Regions from separate parts of the Paenibacillus sp. FSL R5-0378 genome, predicted to be linked through region 2. Evidence: predicted binding sites of a transcription regulator. Region 2 holds the regulator's gene; the other holds the start of a gene.
The links. The regulator NrdR, encoded in region 2, represses ribonucleotide reductase genes. The targets are predictions, from matches to a motif close to AACACNATATATNGTGTT.

Region 1: a site for NrdR is predicted at 2,804-2,821, ahead of nrdI (class Ib ribonucleoside-diphosphate reductase assembly flavoprotein NrdI). Genes of this name have one in related genera too.

Annotation. Positions count from the first base shown of each region.
Region 1 covers NZ_JBBPAY010000001.1:696,058-701,120, forward strand. The annotation lists gene gap (type I glyceraldehyde-3-phosphate dehydrogenase) at 1-237, opposite strand, end outside; gene MKY74_RS02990 (sugar-binding transcriptional regulator) at 317-1,354, opposite strand; tRNA gene MKY74_RS02995 (tRNA-Arg) at 1,595-1,669, shown strand; gene clpP (ATP-dependent Clp endopeptidase proteolytic subunit ClpP) at 1,878-2,474, shown strand; gene nrdI (class Ib ribonucleoside-diphosphate reductase assembly flavoprotein NrdI) at 2,901-3,260, shown strand; gene nrdE (class 1b ribonucleoside-diphosphate reductase subunit alpha) at 3,247-5,063, shown strand, end outside.
Region 2 covers NZ_JBBPAY010000001.1:2,326,697-2,331,759, reverse strand. The annotation lists gene MKY74_RS10975 (Gfo/Idh/MocA family protein) at 1-103, opposite strand, end outside; gene MKY74_RS10970 (Gfo/Idh/MocA family protein) at 152-1,336, opposite strand; gene MKY74_RS10965 (AraC family transcriptional regulator) at 1,502-2,380, shown strand; tRNA gene MKY74_RS10960 (tRNA-Ala) at 2,432-2,504, opposite strand; gene nrdR (transcriptional regulator NrdR) at 2,729-3,196, opposite strand; gene MKY74_RS10950 (alpha/beta-type small acid-soluble spore protein) at 3,411-3,629, shown strand; gene MKY74_RS10945 (lytic transglycosylase domain-containing protein) at 3,721-4,284, opposite strand; gene coaE (dephospho-CoA kinase) at 4,281-4,877, opposite strand; gene MKY74_RS10935 (manganese efflux pump) at 4,892-5,063, opposite strand, start outside.

The DNA of each region.
Region 1 (5,063 bases), 1.6 Mb from region 2:
GTTACGGTTCGCCAGAACCTTAACTTCTTTGCCGTTCACTTTGAAGAAGCCGTCGTGAACTTCGATGTCTCCGTTGAAAGTGCCTTGCGTTGTATCATATTTGAGCAGATGGGCCAACATCTTAGCGTCAGTAAGGTCGTTGATGGCTACAACTTCGATGCCTTCCACATTTTGAATACGGCGGAAAGCGAGTCGTCCGATACGTCCAAAACCGTTAATGCCTACTTTTACACTCATTGAATAGTCCTCCCAAAAGTTCGTATTTTATTTATTCAAAACAGGTAAATACCTGTCATGACATCAAAAAGAATGTTGTTTACTCGCCGTCGATTTCCCGGCAGATCTCGATAGCGGCCGCTTCGTCAACCACCAGAATGTCCTCGTGGCCGAACTTGAGCACCGCATGGATCGCTTTGGCCTTGCTTCGGCCGCCCGCAATGCCGATGACGGTCTCGGTCCGCATAATGTCCTCCAGCCGCAGCCCCAAAGTCATCATTTTATGAACGACAACGCCTTGTTCATTGAAATAGTAGCCAAAGGATTCGGCTACGGCTCCTTCCGACCGGATCTCCTCCACAGCGGCGGGATCCAGCCTTCTGCGGCGGGTCATCTCCATCGCGTCCCCGATGCCGTGCATGATGATGCGGCAGTGCCTGATCGCCTGCACGATCTCCTGGATGTTGCGGTCCTGCACCAGCGACTGATACGCTTCATCGCTCAGGAGGTCCGGCACATGCAGCAGCCGGTACTGCGCGCCGACGCGCTTGGCCATGGTGGATGCGATCGTATTCGCCTGAAACTCCACGCTTTCGCCAAGTCCGCCCCTAGCTGGCACGAACCAGCTGTTCTTCATCGGTACGGCCGCCTGCGGCGTTAGCTGCTCCGCCACTTCGGCGAGCGTTGAGCCTCCAGTCACCGCTACGGTGTCCCCTTGGTTCATGACGCCAAGCAGCGCTTTGGCACCCGCGCGTCCCAAGTCACGCTTCGTGAGGGGCGACGATTCGCAATCCCCGGGCACGACCACGACTTTGCGCAAGCCGTACGTCTGGCGGATCTTCTCGCCAAGATCATTGAGGCCGAACAGCACTTTCACCATCGGCTCCATCTGTTCGAGCAGCTTGCTTCCCGCCTCACTGACCCTCATCCCAGAGCTCTCGATCTCAATCAGGCCCTGGGACTTGAGAAGATCCGTCTCGGCCCGCAGCACCCGCTCGGTCATATGCAGGGATGCAGCGAGCGTTCTCCGGCCGATCAGCTCCGACAGCATGATCTGATGAAGAATGGTGTATCTGGTCTTGAGAACGTCCACGAGATCAGGCAGAAGCTGCTTTTGTATCTCTAATATATCCCGCATTTCTTTCCACTCCTGCAACTTCGCTTCCCTCTCTCCCCTGGCCCTAAAATGTCCCGGGTCAACGTTTTAAGTCCCACCACTATTCTACTCAATAATGGCGCTGGTTGCAAGTAGTCCACTGACTATAATTCACATCACCCTTTCCTCCTATACAGCATTTTCCTGATTCAAAAAAATTAATAACTTAACCCTTGCATTTTGAGGCAAGCTATCATATAATAACTCTTGCTATTGAATTTTGCGCCCGTGGTCCAATGGATATGACGTAGGCCTCCGAAGCCTGAGATCGAGGTTCAATTCCTCGCGGGCGCGCCATTTTTCTTCAATAGAAGAGAACGCAGAACGGTAACCGTTCTACGTTATGTTTTTAACCAAACGTACCACAGCCAATCAGATGGCTATTTTTTTTACCTTGAGTTTGACTTTCTTTGACTTTTTGTTTGAAATTGTTTATCATGTGGTTAATACGGTAACAGTATGTATAGAATGACCTATTTTGAGCCAATTAAGGGAGGTTTTCCACGTGAGTTATATTCCTATGGTCGTCGAACAAAGCAACCGCGGTGAACGGGCTTACGACATCTATTCCCGTTTGCTGAAAGACCGCATCATTTTCCTGGGCACCGAAGTCAATGACGTGGTCGCCAATTCTATCATCGCCCAGCTGCTGTTCCTCGCAGCCGAAGATCCGGAGAAAGACATCCATTTGTACATTAACAGCCCCGGCGGATCCATTACGGCCGGTATGGCGATTTTCGATACCATGCAGTTCATCAAACCGGACGTATCTACTATCTGCGTAGGCTTGGCCGCTTCCATGGGCGCGTTCCTGCTGAACGCCGGCGCCAAGGGCAAACGCTTCGGCCTGCCGAACAGTGAGATCATGATCCACCAGCCGCTCGGGGGTGCGCAAGGCCAGGCTACGGATATCGAAATCCGCGCCCGCCGCATTCTGAAAATGCGCGACACCTTGAACCGCATCCTGTCCGAACGTACCGGACAGCCGCTGGAGCGCATCGAGAAAGACACCGACCGTGACTACTTCATGAGCGCAGCTGAAGCGCAGGAATACGGACTGATCGATAAAGTTCTGGAAAGCACTCCAATCCAAGGCGTGTAAATATTCGCGGCTTTGGAACCGAAGAAAAACAGGGAATCTCCCCGAATCGATCCGCTTACGGATCGCCGGGAGGCTCCCTGTTTTTTTGTTTTTCAAGGCGTCAAGCAGGCTGCAAGCGCACCCATGAACATGATTCTCATAGGCTTGACCACATCAATATATTGATGCATTATTCTTACTACATGCCAAATATCATCTACATATTGATTTCCATCGGCATAGTATATATAACATATTTTCCCTCTATCCCAGTCTATTCAGTGTAGTTCTAGGATTAAGGGGTTTCATTTTCAGCGAAGCTGAACCATTCTGTGATCACAAGAATAACGACCACGATATGTGGTGTGGTTATCTACAATGACGTCAATAGACGTTTTTTTTGCGCCCGTGACCACGGCAGAGAACATTATTCAGGAGTGAAGGATCATGCTGATCGTCTATGATTCCAAGACCGGCAATGTCAGACGCTTTGTCAACAAGCTGAACATGAGAGCCATTCCGATCGAAGAGCAGGAGCAGGTGAATGAGCCTTACGTGCTCGTAACGTATACAACAGGTTTTGGGCAGGTGCCCGAGAAAGTGTCCAACTTCCTGTCGAAGAACAACCGCATGCTTCGCGGCGTGTCGGCCAGCGGCAACCGGAACTGGGGGCCTCGTTTCGCCAAGAGCGCGGATACGATATCGGAGATGTACCATGTGCCGGTCATCACCAAGTTTGAGCTTTCGGGAACGATGCGGGATACAGAGATTTTCAAAGAGAGGGTGCGGAGCATTGAAGCATATTGAACTCAACAACGAAATTATGCAGCGCGGATTGGACGGTTACTTTCAATTGGAAAAGGACCGGGAGGCGGTTGCCGCCTTTATGGAGGAAGTGGAGCGCGATACGATGAAGTTCGGCTCCCTGCGCGAGAAGCTGGATTACCTGATCAGCAACGACTACTATGAGAACGTGTTTGAGCATTATACCTACGACGAAGTCGAGTCCGTGTTCAACCTGACGGGGAGCAGCGACTTCCAATTCCAGTCCTACATGGCGATCTCGAAGTTCTACAAGGACTATGCGATGAGAACTAACGACAAGAAGCAGTACCTGGAGCAGTATCCGGACCGCGTCGCCATCGTGGCGCTGTACTTGGGCGAAGGGAATATCGGTAAAGCGCTCCGTATCGCCGAAGCGATGATCGAGCAGCGGCTGCAGCCAGCGACCCCGACCTTCCTCAACGCCGGCAAAAGCCGCCGCGGTGAGCTGGTCTCCTGCTTCCTGCTGGAAATGGACGATTCGCTCAATTCGATCAACTACGTGCTCGGCACCTGTATGCAGCTGTCCAAAATCGGCGGCGGCGTTGCCGTCAATTTGTCCAAGCTGCGTGGGCGCGGCGAACCGATCAAAGGCGTGGCCGGAGCGGCCAAAGGCATCATGCCGGTGCTGAAGCTGATGGAGGACGCGTTCTCCTATGCCGACCAAATGGGCCAGCGTAAAGGCTCGGGTGCCGGATACTATAACATTTTCGGCTGGGATGTCATCGAGTTCCTTGATTCGAAGAAAATCAACGCCGACGAGAAGCTGCGCATCAAGACGCTGTCGATCGGGCTGATTGTGCCGAATAAATTTTACGAGCTCGCCGCCCAAAACAAGCCGCTTGTGGTCTTTGGCCCTTACTCGGTGTACAAAGCCTACGGCAAGCATCTGGACGACCTGGACATGGACGAAATGTACGACGAGCTGCTCGCCAATGACCAGGTAACGAAAAAAACCGTCATGAGCGCCCGTGACATGCTGACGAAAATCGCTTCGATCCAGCTCGAGTCCGGTTATCCGTACATCGTGAACAAATCGAACGCCAACAAGGTGCATGCGCTGAAGGATGTCGGCCAGATCAAAATGTCCAACCTGTGCACGGAAATTTTCCAGCTGCAGGAGACTTCGGAAATCAACGACTACGGTGTCGCTGATGTAATTCGCCGGGACATCAGCTGCAACCTGGCCTCGCTGAACATCGTGAACGTAATGGAGCAGGGAAAAATCAAAGAATCGGTCCGTGTCGGCATCGAGGCCCTTACCGTCGTCAGCGATCACTCCCGCGTGGAGAACGCGCCGGGCGTGAGCCTCGCCAACAAGGAGCTGCACTCCGTCGGCCTTGGAGCCATGAACCTGAACGGTTACCTGGCCAAGAACAAAATCGCATACGAGAGCGCGGAAGCGCGCGAGTTTGCGAGCACCTTTTTCATGATGATGAACTACTACTCGCTGGAGCAAAGCATGGAAATCGCGCGCGATCGCGGCGAAACGTTCCGGGATTTCGACAAGTCCGAGTACGCGAAGGGTACCTATTTTGACCGCTACCTCGAAAAGGACTTCCGGCCGCAATCGGAACGTGTGAAGCAGCTGTTTGAAGGCATCGAGATCCCGTCCCCTGAGGACTGGGCGCAGCTCAAGGCGCTTGTGCAGAAGCACGGACTGTACCATGCCTACCGTCTGGCGATCGCGCCGACGCAGAGCATCTCGTACATCCAGAACGCGACGTCCAGCGTCATGCCAATCGTCGAGCATATCGAAACGCGTACCTACGCGAACTCGACGACATA
Region 2 (5,063 bases):
GCCCATGATCGAGCGCCACCGCGGCGATCACAAACTCACCCGGCCCGACTACTGGATTCGGTTTTCCTTTCGGGGCATAATTCATTCCGTCGTTCTTCTGCATCTCCTTCATCCCTTTCACGTTAAGGTTGTCCATCCCGATGATCGGGATTTACTGTTCGCCTGACGTTTGTCTATTCGTTACGCTGCCGTAACGGCTCCCTGTTGTTATTTTCAAATCCGCAAAATTTTCAACGCTGCTGCCCTTTTCGTAAAAATGTGGTGCATTCTTCATCAGGCCCTCCCGCGTGTAAAAAGGATCGTCCTGCTGCAAGGGAAGTTTGACCTTTTCTCCGGTGCTTGCGGACTTGTAAATGCTCATAATGAGTTCCAACGTATTCCGCCCGCTGATTCCGTCAATCATGACCGGCGCCCCCGTCTCGATGGCATTCAGCACATTGTCGATCTGCGCCGTATGGCCTTCGTATGGCAGATCCGGCAGCTCGCTGTAATATTGCTGGATTTTCTCCTCGAGAGAGGGTTCCCTCTCCGGGAAGCCGTTCGGCAGTGACCTGGAAGCCGTGACCCGCCACGGCGCCGAGATCCGGGCATGCTCACCCTGGAAAATAAACTGCTGTTCTTCACCATGATGAACGACGGAGCTTGTAATTTGCCCTAAGCTGCCGTTCGGATATTTTAAAATCGCGATGGACAGATCCTCCACTTCCGCATTGTCATGCGCGACGTTGCTCATATAAGCCTGAAGCTCGCTGGGCTGACCCAGCATCCAGAGCAAGGCGTCAATATGATGAACCGCATGGTTCAGCGTCGGACCGCCTCCCTCCTTCTCCCACGTGCCGCGCCACCATAAATCGTAATAGCAATGGCCCCGCCACCAGAACGAATCCACCTGGGCATGAAGAATTCTGCCGGCCAGTCCGCTGTCCACAACGTGCTTCAGCTTCATAATCGGATTTCTGAAGCGATTTTGGGCAATGACGGACAATACTTTCCCGTTTTGTTCCGCAGCTTTGATCATGGCGTCGCATTCTTCAAGAGAGGAAGCCATCGGTTTTTCCACGATCACATGACTGCCTGCATTCAGAAAATCAATAGTAACGGGCGCATGAACAAACGGAGGCAGACAAACGGAAACCAGGTCGATCTCCTGATCAAGCAGTTCCTTGTAATCCTTAACGATGACAGCGGCCAAACCGTATTGCTCCCGCTTGGCTTCAGCCTTCTCGGGATAAAGATCACATAACGCAACAATTTGGCAGCGGTCCTTCAACTCCAGATAACCTTCGATATGAGCGGACGAAATCGCCCCGGTCCCTATAATCGCAACCTTAATCATCCCTTTAACCTCCCATGAACTTCACTCATTGGCATATAAGGATATTAACTGAAGCTGCGAGAACATTGTGCTTCGCTGTGGGGGAAAAAATAACACTAGATTGCGGTTCTGCGATAGAATACATTCGAAAGCGAGTACATACGGGGGAAGAAGGAGGCAGCGGCCATGTCTTTTGTAGCGGGTAACTATAGCGAGGTGCCCCTGCATTTTGCCTATAAACGAAAAAGCGTCAACGATGAGCATAAGGAAACCTTCCACTCCCATCTCGGGGTGGAAATATTGTTGATCCATCAAGGGAAAGGGACGATGATCGTCAATAACAACCGCTACGACATCAAACCGGGCATGCTCTGCATTTTTCAGCCTTATCAGCTTCATCATCTCAAGCTCGAATACGACGAAGGCCAATGCTTCGAACGCTCTCTCGTGACCTTTGAACCGACGATGTTTGAGTCTTATTTTGAAAAATGGCCTTCGCTTCATACCTTTTATCGATTCTTGTATTTAGGGGAACTCTCAGTTCCGTGCTTGTATGACACCGGGGATGAGCTCCACATCCTGGACGCTGTCTACAAAAGCTTGGATAATCAATTACCCGCGCTTTCAGAGGCGGAAAGATATGAGGAATTTTCTTTATTTCTCGTCATGCTGTACCGTTCGATCCAACACGTATGGGATCAGCGGACGGAAGCCGGGCTGCCGAAACCGGCCCTTCGCCAAAATCATCAGGTGGAGCACATATTGACATGGATCGAGGCCAACTATACGTTACCGTTTCGGCTGGACGACATGGCCAAGTCGCTGCATTTATCTCCCTATCATGTATCGCATCTCTTCAAAGAGGCGACAGGCATCAGCATCTCCGAGTACATCATGGCCCGCCGGGTCCATCAATCCGTTCTGCTGTTAACGACCACGAAAAAACCAATCTCGCTCATTGCTGAGGAGATTGGTTTAGCGAACAGCTCTTATTTTTGTAAATTGTTCAAACAGCGCATGGGTATTACGCCACATCAGTATCGGAAGAAGTGGGCCAGGGCTTAAAATTAAAAAAAACAAACAAAAAAACCCTTGATTCCCAAGGGTTTTCTTCTATGGAGCCTAGGGGGATCGAACCCCTGACCTCATCGCTGCCAGCGATGCGCTCTCCCAGCTGAGCTAAGGCCCCTTATCATTTTCTACTGATTTATTATGTATCAGCGACTCTTATAATTTATCAAAGATTTATGCATGTGTCAACAAAAAAAATCAAAAAAGATTTTGGAGCTCATGCAAGTGTTCAGCCTTATGCTCTCATGACATGACCACCGCCAAAAGCAAAAGAGGCCCTGGAAGGCCCTTTTGCTCTTTAAGATGGTTGCCGGACCGGCAAAGCAGCATGCTCCCTTACGGTTAGTCTTCCACCGTATTTTTGGACAGCAGCCCCTTCAGCTCTTTCATGAACATGTTGATATCTTTAAATTGGCGGTAAACCGACGCAAAGCGGACATAAGCCACCTCATCCACGGGATACAGCTGCTCCATCACCAGCTCGCCGATCTGCCGGCTCTCCACCTCCGCCACGGCGGTGTTGCGCAGTGATTTCTCCACCTCGGAGACGATCATGTCGAGCTGCTCCACGGATACCGGGCGCTTCTCGCAGGCACGAATCAGGCCGCGGAGGATTTTATCCCGGCTGAACTCTTCCCGGCTTCCATCCTTCTTGATGACCATCAGCGGCGTTTCCTCCACCATCTCAAACGTGGTAAAGCGCCGGCTGCACTTCTCGCACTCACGCCTGCGGCGGATCGATTTATTTTCGTTAGCGGGCCGTGAGTCCAGCACTTTCGTGCCGGCATAATCACAGTACGGACATTTCATGGTAAACTCCCTTCCTTTGCAAATCACGGTGTATATAGAACAAAATCACGAACATTCACAGGGTCCGAATACCGCGAACCCTTATCCCGTCAGGGATTAACTTGCCGCCTCACCGAAATGTATTAAATTTCCAACAAAAACTTTTCAAAAAGAGTAATGAACTTTTGAGCTTCGAGACATAATACATTTACAAACAGCGAGGAGGTGAACAACAATGGCTTCCAACAACAACAGCTCCAACAACCTGGTAGTACCTAAAGCTACCGCAGCCCTGAACCAATTGAAATATGAAGTCGCTCAAGAACTGGGTATCAGCATCCCACAAGACGGATACCAAGGCAACATGACTGCATATGAGAACGGTTCGATCGGGGGACTTATCACTAAACGTTTGGTGACCCTGGCTGAACAACAACTGGCTGGTCAATTCTAATTCGGTTTGATACCCGAAGAAGTGTTGGAGACGCTAACCTAGCTTCTCCAATGCTTCTTTTGTTATGTTTAGCGACAGAACAGTACTCCCTTTAAAACTCGCTGTATATCCGCGTGTACTGATTGTAGTAATAAATGACCCGCTGGACGTAGTGCCGGGTTTCCCCGATGGGAATATTTTTGACCGAGTCGTAGGTCCCGTCCCATACGCCCCTTTTCAGCCAACCGTCCACTTTACCAGGCCCCGCGTTGTATGCGGCGATCACGGCAATCCGGTTTCCTTTAAACTGCTCCGACAGCGTTTTGAGATACCAGGTGCCGATTTCGATGCTGGCCTCCGGCTCATGCTTAATATGGTCCAGCGTCACCTCCGGAAGCTTGGCCTTTTCCATCGCCCAATTGGCCGTATCCGGCATTAACTGCATCAGGCCGAGAGCCCCCTTCTTGGACTCCTTGCCCAGCTTGTAATTGGATTCCACCCGGATAATTGAAGCCACCAGAAACGGGTCGACGTCATAACGCTCAGCCTGCTCGCGAATGTTCTCTTTATAATGAATCGGGTAAAACCACGACATCCAGTTCGTATTAAAAAACAGGATGACGACAAATCCTAAGAACAACAGAAGAAGCACTCTTTTTTTGCGTAAAAACTTCATAGCAGGCCCTTCCGGTTCCAAAATTCATCCACTTGGCGCTCCGTCTCGGAAGGTTGTCCACTGTTGTCGATCACAACGTCGGCCCGCTTCTTCTTCTCTTCGATATCCATTTGGGAACGAATCCGCGCGACCGCTTCATCCTTCGTCAGCCGATTCCTCTCCATCAGGCGTTCCACCTGAACCTCAAACGGGGCATAGACCAGCAGGACCTGCTCAAACATCGCTTCCAGACCCGATTCAAACAGGAGCGGGATGTCCACCACTACCAGGCGGTCCGGGTGCTCCTGTTCAAAGGTGTGCATCTGCTCCCGGATCTCCTGACGGATCGCAGGATGCGTAATATCGTTCAGAGCTTTGCGCTCGCCCGGATCGTGAAACACGATATCCCCCAGGCGTCTGCGGTCCAGCGTTCCGTCCGGAAGGAGGATGGCTTGTCCAAAATGCTCGACGGCCGCCGCCAAAACCGGATGACCCGGGAGCATGACTTCCCGGGCGATGACGTCGGCGTCAACAAGCAGCGCCCCCTTGCTGACTAAGAGGGCGGATACGGTACTTTTTCCTGTCGCTATTCCTCCGGTTAACCCGATGTTCATATCCTTAACTCACCTCATAACAGCTTCATTATTCCCATTACAATTAATAATATTGCCGGCAGCACCGTAAACCGGCGCATCCACGTTCGGGACGCAAAGCGCAGACCCGTCTTCATTCCGACGACCAAAAAGGTGCCGCTGAAGAGAGCGATCACGAAGGCGGTCAGCAGCGGCGAAAAGCCGAGC